2 regions of the Ectobacillus sp. OTK genome follow, and region 2 is predicted to be linked to the other one. Evidence: riboswitches for the same ligand, from Rfam matches in the RefSeq annotation. Region 2 holds a riboswitch; the other holds the start of a gene.

Region 1 (6,301 bases), 2.5 Mb from region 2:
TCACACCTTGTCTGCAAGAATAGAAATTGCATTTAACGCTGCAACTGTAACAGTACTGCCGCCCTTCCTTCCGATATTAGTAATAAACGGAACGTCGAGCTTCGCCAACTCTTCCTTAGACTCCGCTGCCGATACAAATCCCACAGGCATTCCAATAATTAATCCAGGCTTTGCTTCTCCTTCCTTGATTAAACGAATGAGTTCTAATAGTGCAGTCGGGGCATTACCAATTGCATAAATACCGCCATCAGCCTCTTTAATTGCTTTTCTCATGGAGATAATTGCACGTGTCGTGTTTAACCGTTTTGCTTCCTGCATGACATCCGGATCAGAAATGTAGACCTTAATTTCTCCGCCATGTTTCTCAATTCTTGTTTTATTTGCACCGCTTTGAATCATTTGTACATCTGCTACAACTTTTTTACCGCTTCGAATTGCTTGTATGCCTGCTTCAATCGCTTTTGGGTGAAATAACATGCTTTTCCCTAATTCAAAATCGGCGGAAGCATGAATAACACGCTGTACAACACGGTATTGTTCGGGTGTAAAGGGATGTTCCCCAATTTCCTCATCAATCATTTGAAAGCTTGTTTCCTCGATTTGCTCCGGCTGTACAGTAATAGGCTTAAACTCTGTTAAAAAATCCATCTATCTTCACTCCTTCTTCTATTCTCATAGACTAGCTCTTTGTAAAGCCTGTATAACATCTGAAAAATTGGAATACACTGTTCCGTAATCAATCACTGGACGTCCGATTAAAATAATATCGATCCCAAGCTCCTTTGCCGCCTCTACCTTTTCATCAACTGAACCGACGCGTCCGCTTTCCTTCGTGATCATAACGGTTACGCCGTATTGTCTGTAAAGTGCCTTATCAAACTCCTTTGTAAACGGTCCTTGAATAGCAACAATATTTTTTTGAGGGAGGCCAAGCCGCTCGCATTTTTCCATATTATCAACACGGGGAAGCATACGTGCAATCAGTCTCGTATCCGGCTCTTCTAGCAATCTCTTTGTAAAAATTTCAAGCGTTTTGCTGCCGGTTGTCAGCATAATAACACCTTTCTTCTCGGCAGCTGCTTCAGCTGCAGCCTCATAGCTATCTACAATCATCATGTTTTCGTATACAAATGTTTGAGAATCACGTTCGTAGCGAATATAGGGCACTCTGCAGCGCTTTGCGGCACTTATTGCATTTTTAGAGGCTTCTTCCGCAAATGGATGACTCGCATCTACAACAACAGAAAATCCATTTTCATGAATGAAGCTTGCCATTTCTTCATCGGTCAAACGTCCCGTACGTACATTCAATCCTGAGTTATGTAACTCCAAGGCTGCATTTTCGGTTACGACTGTCGCAAGAACATCGTAGCCAGTCTGCTGAATCTCTAAAGCAAGTGCACGGGCATCACTCGTTCCTGCTAGCAAAAATACCTTCATCGCACTCCCGCCTTTTCGTCCGTGTCATGATGGTGGTCATGATCATGGTCATGATGGTGGTGATCATGGTCGTGATGGTGGTGATCATGATGATGGTGATCATGGTCGTGATGATGGTGATGATGCATATGTTCCATTACACCAAGACGATATTGACATGTATCACAGTTCATTTTCACTTCATCCTGCAGCGCCTCTTGCGCACGATCTTTTAAAATCGTTTGTAATCTAGAATGGAAGCCAAAATATCCAGCTAATTGAAATTCAATGTCTGGGTATTGAAGACGGAATTGATCTGTCATCTCTTCTAACCGCTTAATTAACACACCTGTAAATAGAAAATAAGGTAGAATAATAATTTTCTTTGCACCAAGCTTGATACAACGTGCGACACCCTCATCTGTAAGAGGGCTTGTAACACCGATAAATGCCGGCTCTACTAATTTGTAGTTCGTTTTTTCCCATAGCAATCTAGCAATCTTATATAATTCACTGTTTGCATCTGGATCGCTGCCGCCTCTTCCAAGAAGTATAACAGCCGTATCTTCTGGCGGTTCTTCTATATGCTCGCCGATCTCCTGCAGCCTTGTTTTTAAGATTTCAAACGTTTCCTCATGAATTCCGATTGGTCTGCCATATGTAAATTGAATATCCGGATATTTTTTCTTTGCTGCATCAATTGCTGCTGGAATATGGATTTTCGAATGCCCAGCTGGAAGCAGCATAATTGGAATGAGGATCACATGCTCTGCGCCTTTCTCTACACATGTATCAATCCCTTGACTTATTGTCGGCCGCTCAAATTCTAAAAAGCATGTTTCAATTAATAACGAATTATCTAGGCTGGATTTCATATTTTCAATAAATTGCCTTACCTGTTTATTTCCTTCTGGATCCCTGCTGCCATGTCCAACAAATAAAACTGCTTGCATCTTATTTCCTCCTATAATAGAAAAGATTTCATTTCTGTTAATCCCCGCATGCAGCCGGCTCTACCTGCAGCTTTGGCGCAACGTCCTCATGTTGAAATCCTTGCAGATTTTTTTTACGCTTAAAAAATTTAAAGAAACGCTCATTTGGATATCCTGTCTCTTTATATTCATGAACAATATTTTCCACTATACTTACAAGCTGGTCTGTCGGAATCCCCTCCGCAACTGGTTGACCAGGATGCGCATTTCGTCCTATCGTTTTTCCTCCTAAAAATAGATCAAACGCACCTTTACGATACACAATGCCAATATCCTCCTGCACCGCTCCGTAACACGCCATCGCGCAGCCATTAAAACCAATTTTCAGCTCCTTTGGAAGTTCCATACCGCCTAAGCTCTCTTGCAGCGCTTCAGCGTACGGAATGGAATCCTTCTTCTCTCCGTCACAAAAATCACATGCTTTTACTGTCGCTACTTCGCCGACTGGAGAAAGCACCAACCCTCTAGCAGTAAGCTTTTCTATTAAAGACTGCGGATTATCGGTTGGAACCTGAAGCTTGACATAGTGATCAGGCGTATATGTAATGCTTCCTTCCTCCCCCGCAGCTTCGGCAATTGCAATCATTTGTGCTGGGGTAAATGTTTTGTTAGCAACACCCGGGCTAACTGCAACCTCAAAAATAGAGAGAACTGCTTGCGGTAGGAAAGAATTTCCTGCCATATTTTCTCCACCCGTAATGGCTAGGAGGGCCTGTTCAGCTATTTCTCTTGATGAGATAGCTTGCGTTGTTTGTTCCTGCCTTGCCGCAATCGTTTGTTCCAACGCCCACGGCTCCGCTTCCTTTTGTAAACGCTGATGCGGCTTTAAAGGCTGCTCTGTTTTTCCTAATGTATATTTCCGTTGATATCCGCGCGGTGTAATCATCAAACCTTCGTATAAAAACGTTGAAGAGTTTCCAATCACAACAGTTGTAAGCATCCCGATATCATGCTCCAGCATTTCCTTTAAATTTGTAATCGTAACCTCCTGACGATCACGATAGGCACTTTTTACTAATCCAACCGGAGTCTCCGGGGAACGATGCTGAAGTAAAATTCTTTGCGCTTCTACAATTTGTCTCGTTCTTCTTCCGCTTTTCGGATTATAGAGCGCAATCACAAAGTCTGCTGCAGCTGCAGCCTCAATTCGTTTTTCAATGATGCTCCATGGCGTTAAATGATCACTCAAGCTAATGGTACACGCATCATGCATTACAGGAGCTCCTAATAAGGAAGCGCAAGAATTGATAGCCGAAATCCCCGGCACCACTTCAACCTCGACACCTGTTTCTCTCTTCCACCCCTTTTCAATCAACACCTCATATACAAGGCCTGCCATTCCGTATACACCTGCATCACCGCTTGAGATAACGGCAACCTTTTTGCCCTGCTCAGCCAGCTTCACCGCTTCTTGTGCCCGGCTTACCTCCTCCGTCATACCAGTGCTGACAATTTGCTGCCCTGTTAATAATCCCTTAATCAGGTCTACGTATGTTTTGTAGCCAATAATAACATCACTTTCCTGTAATGCTTCTCTTGCCCGTTCTGTAATATGTTCAAAGCTTCCCGGACCAAAGCCAATTACAAGCAATTTTCCTTTCATCTTAAGCGCCTCCCTTCCAGCATTCTAGCAACATAAAAACCCCTAGCCCTAGACTATACATCCCTGTAATTGAGCCAAGTGCAAGAAAAAGAATTCTTCGAAGTCTAGCCTTCATAAACCCCCAAGACAGACAAAATGTGATACATATGGTGGAAACAAGCAGTCCAATCACAAAAAGAATGAGTTGCATCGTGGCAGCTAATGTGCTGTTCAGATCAACCGCATGTGAAATGAGAGCAATTTGCGTAGGGCTCTCTACTCCAATTCCATGAATAATCCCTATTAAGAAAGCACTCGCAATCCCAAAGGAAACAGGATGTACTCTCTTTTGTTGTTTGTCCCTTCCAAAAAGACTTGCTATATACTCATATACAATTTGTATGCGGCTTTTATGCTCATACTCTTTTTTTTGCCGGAAAATCGAATGCAAGATTACGATCCCTAAAATAAGAAGTGTTATCCCTACTCCCGCTTCCATCCACTGGCGGACAGCAGATGAGAAAGTTAAGCCGATAAAAATAGATAGTAATCCAATAACAAACACAATAAAACCATGTCCGAAAGCATACATAATTCCAAGAGAAAGTCGTCTTCTCTTTTCAGTTTCGCTGCCTACCATATCCGCAATTGCAGCCACATGATCTCCGTCCATTCCATGCCGAATTCCTATAAAAATCGCTAGCATAGCAAAAGTAATTGCTTCCATTTAGAACTTCTCCTTTACGGGCTTTGATACCCCAACAATACAATCTGTTTGCTCTGGTGCGACAAAACCAGCATCGCTATATTCGTATATGACCGCATCCTCTATAACCTGTCCTCCAGCTAAATGCTGCCGCACAATCTCCGTACCGAACTCCGGCGTAACAGCCTTATACCAGGTTCCTTCTGGATACACAATCATCACACAAGCATCCTTGCATCGTCCGTTACAGCGCGTTCTCGTTGTATGTACAACAGAATCTAAATCTAAATAGGCAATCTCATCGCGAACCGCCTTTGTAACCTCCTCTCCTCCCTTTCTCATACAACTGCTCCCGTTACAAATTAGTACATGATGCTTTGTTCCTCGTAGGTTCCAAGTTGTCATCCTAATCCCTCCTATTATCCTAATAAAATAAAATGCACCTCTATCGAATAGAGGTGCAGAATATACGCATAACAAAAATGCCGCGATATTGCACTTCCCCTATAAGCCCGTAGGTTTCGTGAAACAAATGAATATAGGTAGGTCTCCTGACTTCGGATCTTTGCTTTCTTGCGTCTTCCCGATCAGACTCAGTGACATATGTGCAAGAAAACTCCCCTATACAGTGGCGGGTACCGTGACGGATTTTAACCGTTCTTCCCTTTTAAGCACAACACGCGCTGTGCACCCAATTCAAATCATATGCAATTTTCTTCTTTCCAAAAATACAATTTAAGGAAAATGATCCTTAACGATAAGGAACAGAAATTAATCAAAATGCAAAAAATCCGCTCAGTGGAATTTGAGCGGATGAAATAGACATAAAAGGGCAAATAGATATGAATCCCTTTGTCATCATCGCTTCCCATTCTCCATCCCCGAAGAAATTGAAACTTTATAAGATTAAGACAGGTCTCCTGGCTTGTGTATCATTCTACTTTGAGCCCTTCCCATATAAGCTGCCTCTTACAAAAGCATTCTTATACAGTGGTCTGCTCATTTCGTTCACACTTACAGTTGCGGGGACAGCTCCGGATTCTCACCGAATTCCCTTTTAAGCTTTATAGCATCTTATCCTACTGATTGATAACATAATATGTAATTTTCTAACAATTAGAACCCTGAATATTTCTTATCATATGATAGATGAAATATATCAAGTTTTCAACAAATAATTAAAAAAATTTTCAAAATTACAGACTCTCAATCACTTCCCATCTAATATTTCTAAGAAATGTGCAAGAATTCTAGCAGTCAATCCCCAAATCACCCGATCCTCGTAATAATAAAAATACTCATCCAGGCCTCGCACCTGCCAGTTATAATTTTTACCTCCGACAATTGCATCAAAAGGAAACCCCTCTTCAGGCTCTATTTTAAAATAAAGCTTATAGATTTCGGGCTGCATATTCCGCAAATGGTGTAAAGGAACTGTAAAAACCTCTTCAACCTCTGAAGGATTAGGCTGTAGCTGTTCCGTATTCTCAAGGAATCCTACATATGGATAAATGATTGTCCCAAAAGGAGAAACCATATAATCTAAAGGGAATAAATTAGTGATACATTCCAAATTTATTCCAAGCTCCTCTGACGTTTCGC
Region 2 (6,301 bases):
ATACAATTATCTTGGAAAATCGGGAAAATAATGAAATTTTGTACATCTTTTGGGGAGAGATCATTTGTTTTCTGAGGAGATCGTTTTGTCAGCAAGCACACACTTTCCATACCATCCCTATTTTCATTTTCTTGCAATTGCTATATAATAATAACCATGTGTTTTGTAATATAAAGAAATTTGACATAATACCTAATATAATAGGAATTTTTGGCGAAAGCAGGGAGAGGGAGCTAAATGAAGAAAAAGGTCCTTTTATGGATTGCCGGAATTATCGGCGTTCTTGTCATTGGAGCCGGTATTTATGCATATACGTTATATTCGAAGGTTTCAAATACACTGGAAGCTGTGCAGCAGCCTTTAAACCGTGATAGCTCAGATAAGCGTACAGATAAAGTAGACTTGGAGAAGAAAACGCCGATTTCTATTTTAATGATTGGTGCGGATGAGCGCAAAACGGAGCAAGGCCGTTCAGATTCTTTGATGCTTATTACGTTGAATCCAAATACGAAGTCGATGAAAATGGTGAGTATTCCGCGTGATACGTACACAGAGATTGTCGGCAAGGGCATAAGCGATAAAATTAACCACGCGTATGCTTTTGGCGGCATTGATATGTCAGTCAACACAGTGGAGAACTTTTTGAATGTTCCAATTGATTATTATATTGAAGTTAACATGGCAGGATTTAAGGACGTTGTAGATGCTGTCGGCGGTGTCGATGTTGTGAATGATCTTGATTTTTCGTATGGCGGTCATCATTTCGCAGAAGGCCCGATTCACCTAAACGGGACGGAGGCACTTGCGTATTCCCGTATGAGAAAAGAGGACCCGCGCGGTGATTTTGGTCGTCAAATGAGACAGCGTCAGGTCATTAAGGCCGTGATTAAGAAGGGCGCAAATGTTGAGTCACTTGCAAACTTCGGTGATATTCTAGGAGCAATTCAGCGCAACGTGAAAACAAACCTAACGCAGGACGATATGTTCCGTATTCAAAAGGATTATGCGGAGGCGCGCAATGAAACAGAGGAAATTCAAATTGAAGGAAAAGGCGGAATAGCATCGGACGGCATTTGGTATTACCATGTATCAGATGAAACACGTCAGCAGATTTCACAAAAGCTTCGTCAGCATTTAGAGCTGCAATAAGCGCTCTGCTTCAGACTATGGAAAACGACTTTGTCAATTGACAAGGTCGTTTTTCTATACGAAAATAGGCTGGATGTTTCTGGATGGTTTTTTCTCCAAATAGAGGGGATAATGCTTTCCCAAGCAGTAGCTCTGTATTATAGCCTATCGCAAACAGTGGACCGGGAATCACTCAAGATTCATATTTTTTGAAAATTCTTTTTGACACCCTGAGATTATTATGTTAACATGGCTATTAAATTCAAAATATTAATAAGATACTAAAAACTCTTATTGAGAGCGGTGGAGGGACTGGCCCTGTGAAACCCGGCAACCATTCAACAGCTTTGTTGAAAAGGTGCTAATTCCTGCAAAGCATATTGCTTTGACAAATAAGAGGGGATTCCATAAATAATGAAGCCTCTCTATTTGGAATAGAGAGGCTTTTTATATTTAGGAAGGGATAAGCTAAAAGCGGGCCGAGACCCAGCATCTTTCTTATTAAAAACTACATAACAAAATGCATTAGGTGCTGTGTAAATCATTTACTCAGCTTAAAAGGGAAGACCGGTGAAATGCCGGCACGGTCCCGCCACTGTGATGGGGAGCGACTTATCAATGAGCCACTGTTTCATGTTGAAATGGGAAGGGATAAGAAGCGATGAGCCTAAGTCAGGAGACCTGCCTGTTGTGTGCGCTTGTACTCTACGAGGATATAGAGAGGAGTGAGGAATACGTGTTGAGAAAATCAGGATATCTCAACTCTAGTTAGCTATGCGTATGAATCTCTCTTTTCTATTTAGAAAAGGGAGATTTTTTAGTTGGGGATGAAAATACAAACATATGAGGAGTGTAAAAAATACGATGAATACAGTAAAAAGCTCAAATTTAGGCTATCCAAGAATTGGTGAAAAACGCGAATGGAAACAAGCACTTGAACAGTTTTGGGCAGGGAAACTAGAAAAAGAAGCATTTTTAAAGCAAATTGAAGAGATTCGCCTGCAGCACCTTCAGAAGCAAAGGGAGCAAGGAATTGATCTGATCCCGGTTGGAGACTTTAGCTTGTATGATCATGTACTTGATACAGCTGTTATGTTCGGCTTAGTGCCAAGACGCTTTGAATATGGCGGAGGTACAGTATCGCTTGAAACGTATTTTAATATAGCACGGGGCACTAAGGGTGCGGTTGCGTCTGAAATGACAAAATGGTTTAACACAAACTATCACTACATTGTTCCAGAGCTGGGCGAAGCGGTACCTGCTCTTGTTGAAAACCGTCCGCTTCAATTTTATAAAGAGGCTAAACAAAAACTTAATATTGATGGAAAGCCAGTTATTTTAGGACCTGTAACATTTGTAAAGCTGTCAAAAGGCTATCAAAAAAGTGAATTTAAAACAGTTGTTAATCAATTTGTACCGCTTTATGCTGACATCCTGCGCACATTACAACAAGAAGGTGCAGAGTGGGTACAAATCGATGAACCGATTTTATCAACAACGCTTTCGAAAGAAGAGGTTGCGTTATGCAATGATATTTATCAAACATTGCATGAAGCAGCACCAAACATAAAGGTAATTTTGCAAACCTATTTTGAGAGCATTGAACATTACAAAGATGTCATCTCACTTCCTGTTCAAGGAATTGGACTTGATTTTGTACATGATTCCGGCCAGAATCTTGCTGCTTTGAAAAAGTACGGGTTCCCAGAAGACAAGGTGCTTGCTGCTGGAGTAGTTGACGGGCGTAACATATGGCGTGCAAATCTTGATGATAAGTTTTCCATTCTTACAGAGATTGCAGAGGTAGTTTCAAAAGATCGCCTAATTGTGCAGCCTTCATCAAGCTTACTGCATGTGCCTGTGACAGTGAAAAGCGAAGAAACGCTCACTGAGACTCTAAAAGATGCATTATCATTTGCTGATGAAAAATTACATGAAATTGTTGTACTTACAAAAGGACTGCAAGAAGGAAAGGAAACAGTGCAGACAGAAATTACTGCAAGTGTAGAAGCTATAGAAGCATTAAATCAATCATCAGTTCGAAACAATACACAAGTTCAGGAAGCGATTCGCAGCCTGCATACGTATAGAGCAGAGCGGCAAGCACCATTTACAGTCCGTCAAGAGCTGCAGGAAAAGGCTTTTCAATTACCGCTTCTTCCAACTACAACAATCGGAAGCTTCCCGCAAACACAAGAAGTAAGAAAACAGCGTTTAAAATGGCGGAAAGCCGAGTTAATTGATGCAGAATATGAAACTTATATAAAAGCAGAAATTAAAAAGTGGGTCGAAATCCAAGAAGAACTTGGTCTGGATGTATTTGTACATGGGGAATTTGAACGTACAGACATGGTTGAATATTTCGGCGAAAAACTAGCGGGCTTCCAATTTACGAAATTTGGCTGGGTGCAATCATATGGCTCACGATGTGTAAAGCCGCCGCTTATTTACGGTGATGTTGCATATATAGAACCAATGACAGTCGCAGAAACTGTATATGCCCAATCGTTAACAAGCAAACCTGTAAAAGGAATGCTGACAGGTCCAATTACTATTTTAAACTGGTCGTTTGTACGCGATGATATTCCTCGTTATGATGTGGCAAATCAAATTGCGCTTGCGCTTCGAAAAGAAGTTGAAACACTAGAGAAAAGTGGAATCCGTATGATTCAAGTCGATGAGCCAGCGCTTCGTGAGGGGCTGCCGTTAAAGCATGAAAAACGGGAAAGCTATCTTGATGCTGCAGTTTATGCGTTCAAACTTGCAACAGCGTCTGTCCAAAATGATACACAAATTCACACTCATATGTGTTATTCAGATTTTAAAAATATTATCGATGCTATCAAAGCGCTCGATGCTGATGTCATTTCGATTGAAACATCAAAAAGTCATGGTGAATTAATTCATTCCTTTGAAGAAAATACGTATGATAAAGGTATCGGCCTTGGTGTATACGACATTCATAGCCCGCGTGTACCAAAGCTTGAAGAGTTGACAAGAAATATTGATCGTGCCCTTCAAGTGCTTGATCCAAAGCTATTCTGGATCAATCCTGATTGCGGCTTAAAAACACGCGGTATTGATGAGACGATTGCAGCACTTAAGGTGATGGTTGAAGCGGCAGAACAAACGAGAGAAAAGCTGCTTGTAAGAAAGGGATAAAACCTTTGGGGGAAGTTCTAGCTTATTCCTAAGTAGGGTAGTTCAATATCTGGTAAGAGAACTTTAACTACAGGATCCTTTCTTGCTAATAATTATAGAATTTGGACTAGAAATCTTTCTATTATATATGTCACTCGACTCTATCATTAAACCAAAAGCTCTGGCACTTTTATAGTGTCAGAGCTTTTGATTTTATCTCCGTTTTTTTCAATCTCTTCATCATAGAAATGATTGTTCATTAATGAAAAATGTTGCTTAAACTTAATCATTCAATATCTTGGTTTCTACTTCCAAAGAATTAACTAAAGACCGGCTCTTTTTCGCTTAGACCAAGCGTCTGCGCTGTTGAAGTATGAATTTCGTGCAGAAGCTCTGGGTTTTCCATTAGTGACACGCCATAAGAAGGAATTATTTCTTTGATTTTCGGTTCCCACGCTTTTAGATGTTGCGGGAAGCATTTTTTTATTACCTCAAGCATGACGTGAACGGCGGTAGAAGCACCCGGAGAAGCGCCGAGCAATGCTGCTATCGAGCCATCAGCGGCACTAACAACTTCCGTACCAAATTGAAGCGTTCCTTTGCCGCCTGCAGCAGTATCTTTGATAACCTGCACACGTTGGCCCGCGACCACTATATCCCAATCCTCGTTTTTGGCGTTCGGAATAAACTCGCGTAACTCTTCCATGCGCTTTTCTTTCGATAACATAACTTGCTGGATCAGGTATTTTGTCAATGGAACATTTTTTGCGCCTGCCGCCAACATAGTGAAGACATTATTTAGTTTTACGGAACCTATCAAATCAAAATTTGAACCAGTTTTTAAGAACTTCGGTGAGAAGCCGGCAAACGGTCCAAACAGCAATGCTTTTTTGTTGTCGATATATCTTGTATCAAGATGCGGGACAGACATTGGAGGAGCACCAACCTTAGCTTTACCGTATACTTTTGCATGATGCTGCGCTACAACTTCCGGATTGTTACATACCATAAATAGTCCGCTTACCGGGAATCCTCCAATATGTTTTGACTCAGGAATACCGGTTTTTTGCAGTAAAGGCAGGCTTCCGCCCCCGCCGCCGATAAAGACGAATTTTGCAGTATGGTATTCGATTTTACCGCTATCGATATCATGCACTTTTAATTCCCACGAGTCGTCGCCAGTACGTTTAATATCCTCAACACTATGTTTGTAGTTTATCTCGACGTTTTTACTCTTTAAGTGGTCAAACAACATGCGTGTTAAAGCACCAAAGTTGACATCCGTTCCAGAGTCGATTTTTGTTGCCGCTATCGGTTCATTCGATGTACGGCCTTCCATGATAAGCGGAATCCATTCCTTCAGTTTTTCAGGGTCATCGGAAAATTCCATCCCTTGAAACAGGGAATTGTTTGCCAGTGCTTCAAAACGTTTTTTCAAAAACGTTACATTTTTTTCCCCTTGTACTAAACTCATATGAGGCAATGGCATGATAAAGTCCTGCGGATTACGTATCAGATTGCTGTTTACAAGATAAGACCAAAACTGTCTTGAAAGCTGAAACTGTTCATTAATTTTTATCGCTTTGCTAATATCTATGGATCCGTCCGGTTTTTCGACGGTGTAGTTAAGCTCGCACAGTGCCGCATGCCCCGTTCCCGCATTATTCCATTCGTCAGAGCTTTCCTCTCCTGCGTTTGCGAGCTTCTCAAACACTGTAATTTTCCAGTCCGGTACTAATTCTTTCAACAGTGTTCCCAAAGTCGCACTCATGATTCCGGCACCAATTAAGATAACGTCTGTTCTAGTTTGTCTGTTGCTCATTTTTACCTTCCTTATCCCCTAAGATTCGCAGAAAGAATGTAGGCGCTCCTGCTTAGGCGCCACAGCAAGCCAGAGCGCGACCTAGTCACACATCTTTTCTGGATCAATTATAATCTGAAAAATAGTATATCACTGTTCGGTTATGGATTATAAATAGTATATCACTATTGGATTATAACCTAAAAATAGTATATCATTTTTGTTTATAGA

The links. A riboswitch is a leader RNA that binds a small molecule or an ion and turns the genes downstream of it on or off. The one in region 2 is predicted to bind cobalamin.
Region 1: it holds a riboswitch for cobalamin, as region 2 does, so the genes downstream of both, AC6HZ4_RS12915 ((2Fe-2S) ferredoxin domain-containing protein) here and metE (5-methyltetrahydropteroyltriglutamate--homocysteine S-methyltransferase) in region 2, are expected to answer to the same signal.

Annotation. Positions count from the first base shown of each region.
Region 1 covers NZ_AP048547.1:2,611,572-2,617,872, reverse strand. The annotation lists gene AC6HZ4_RS12940 (precorrin-8X methylmutase) at 1-648, opposite strand; gene cobK (precorrin-6A reductase) at 673-1,440, opposite strand; gene AC6HZ4_RS12930 (sirohydrochlorin chelatase) at 1,437-2,372, opposite strand; gene cobJ (precorrin-3B C(17)-methyltransferase) at 2,410-4,014, opposite strand; gene AC6HZ4_RS12920 (HoxN/HupN/NixA family nickel/cobalt transporter) at 4,016-4,720, opposite strand; gene AC6HZ4_RS12915 ((2Fe-2S) ferredoxin domain-containing protein) at 4,721-5,104, opposite strand; cobalamin riboswitch at 5,224-5,409, opposite strand; cobalamin riboswitch at 5,593-5,791, opposite strand; gene AC6HZ4_RS12910 (NUDIX hydrolase) at 5,910-6,301, opposite strand, start outside.
Region 2 covers NZ_AP048547.1:5,125,986-5,132,286, reverse strand. The annotation lists gene tagU (polyisoprenyl-teichoic acid--peptidoglycan teichoic acid transferase TagU) at 238-1,149, shown strand; SAM riboswitch class I at 1,417-1,527, shown strand; cobalamin riboswitch at 1,639-1,831, shown strand; gene metE (5-methyltetrahydropteroyltriglutamate--homocysteine S-methyltransferase) at 1,993-4,290, shown strand; gene AC6HZ4_RS25445 (malate:quinone oxidoreductase) at 4,589-6,091, opposite strand.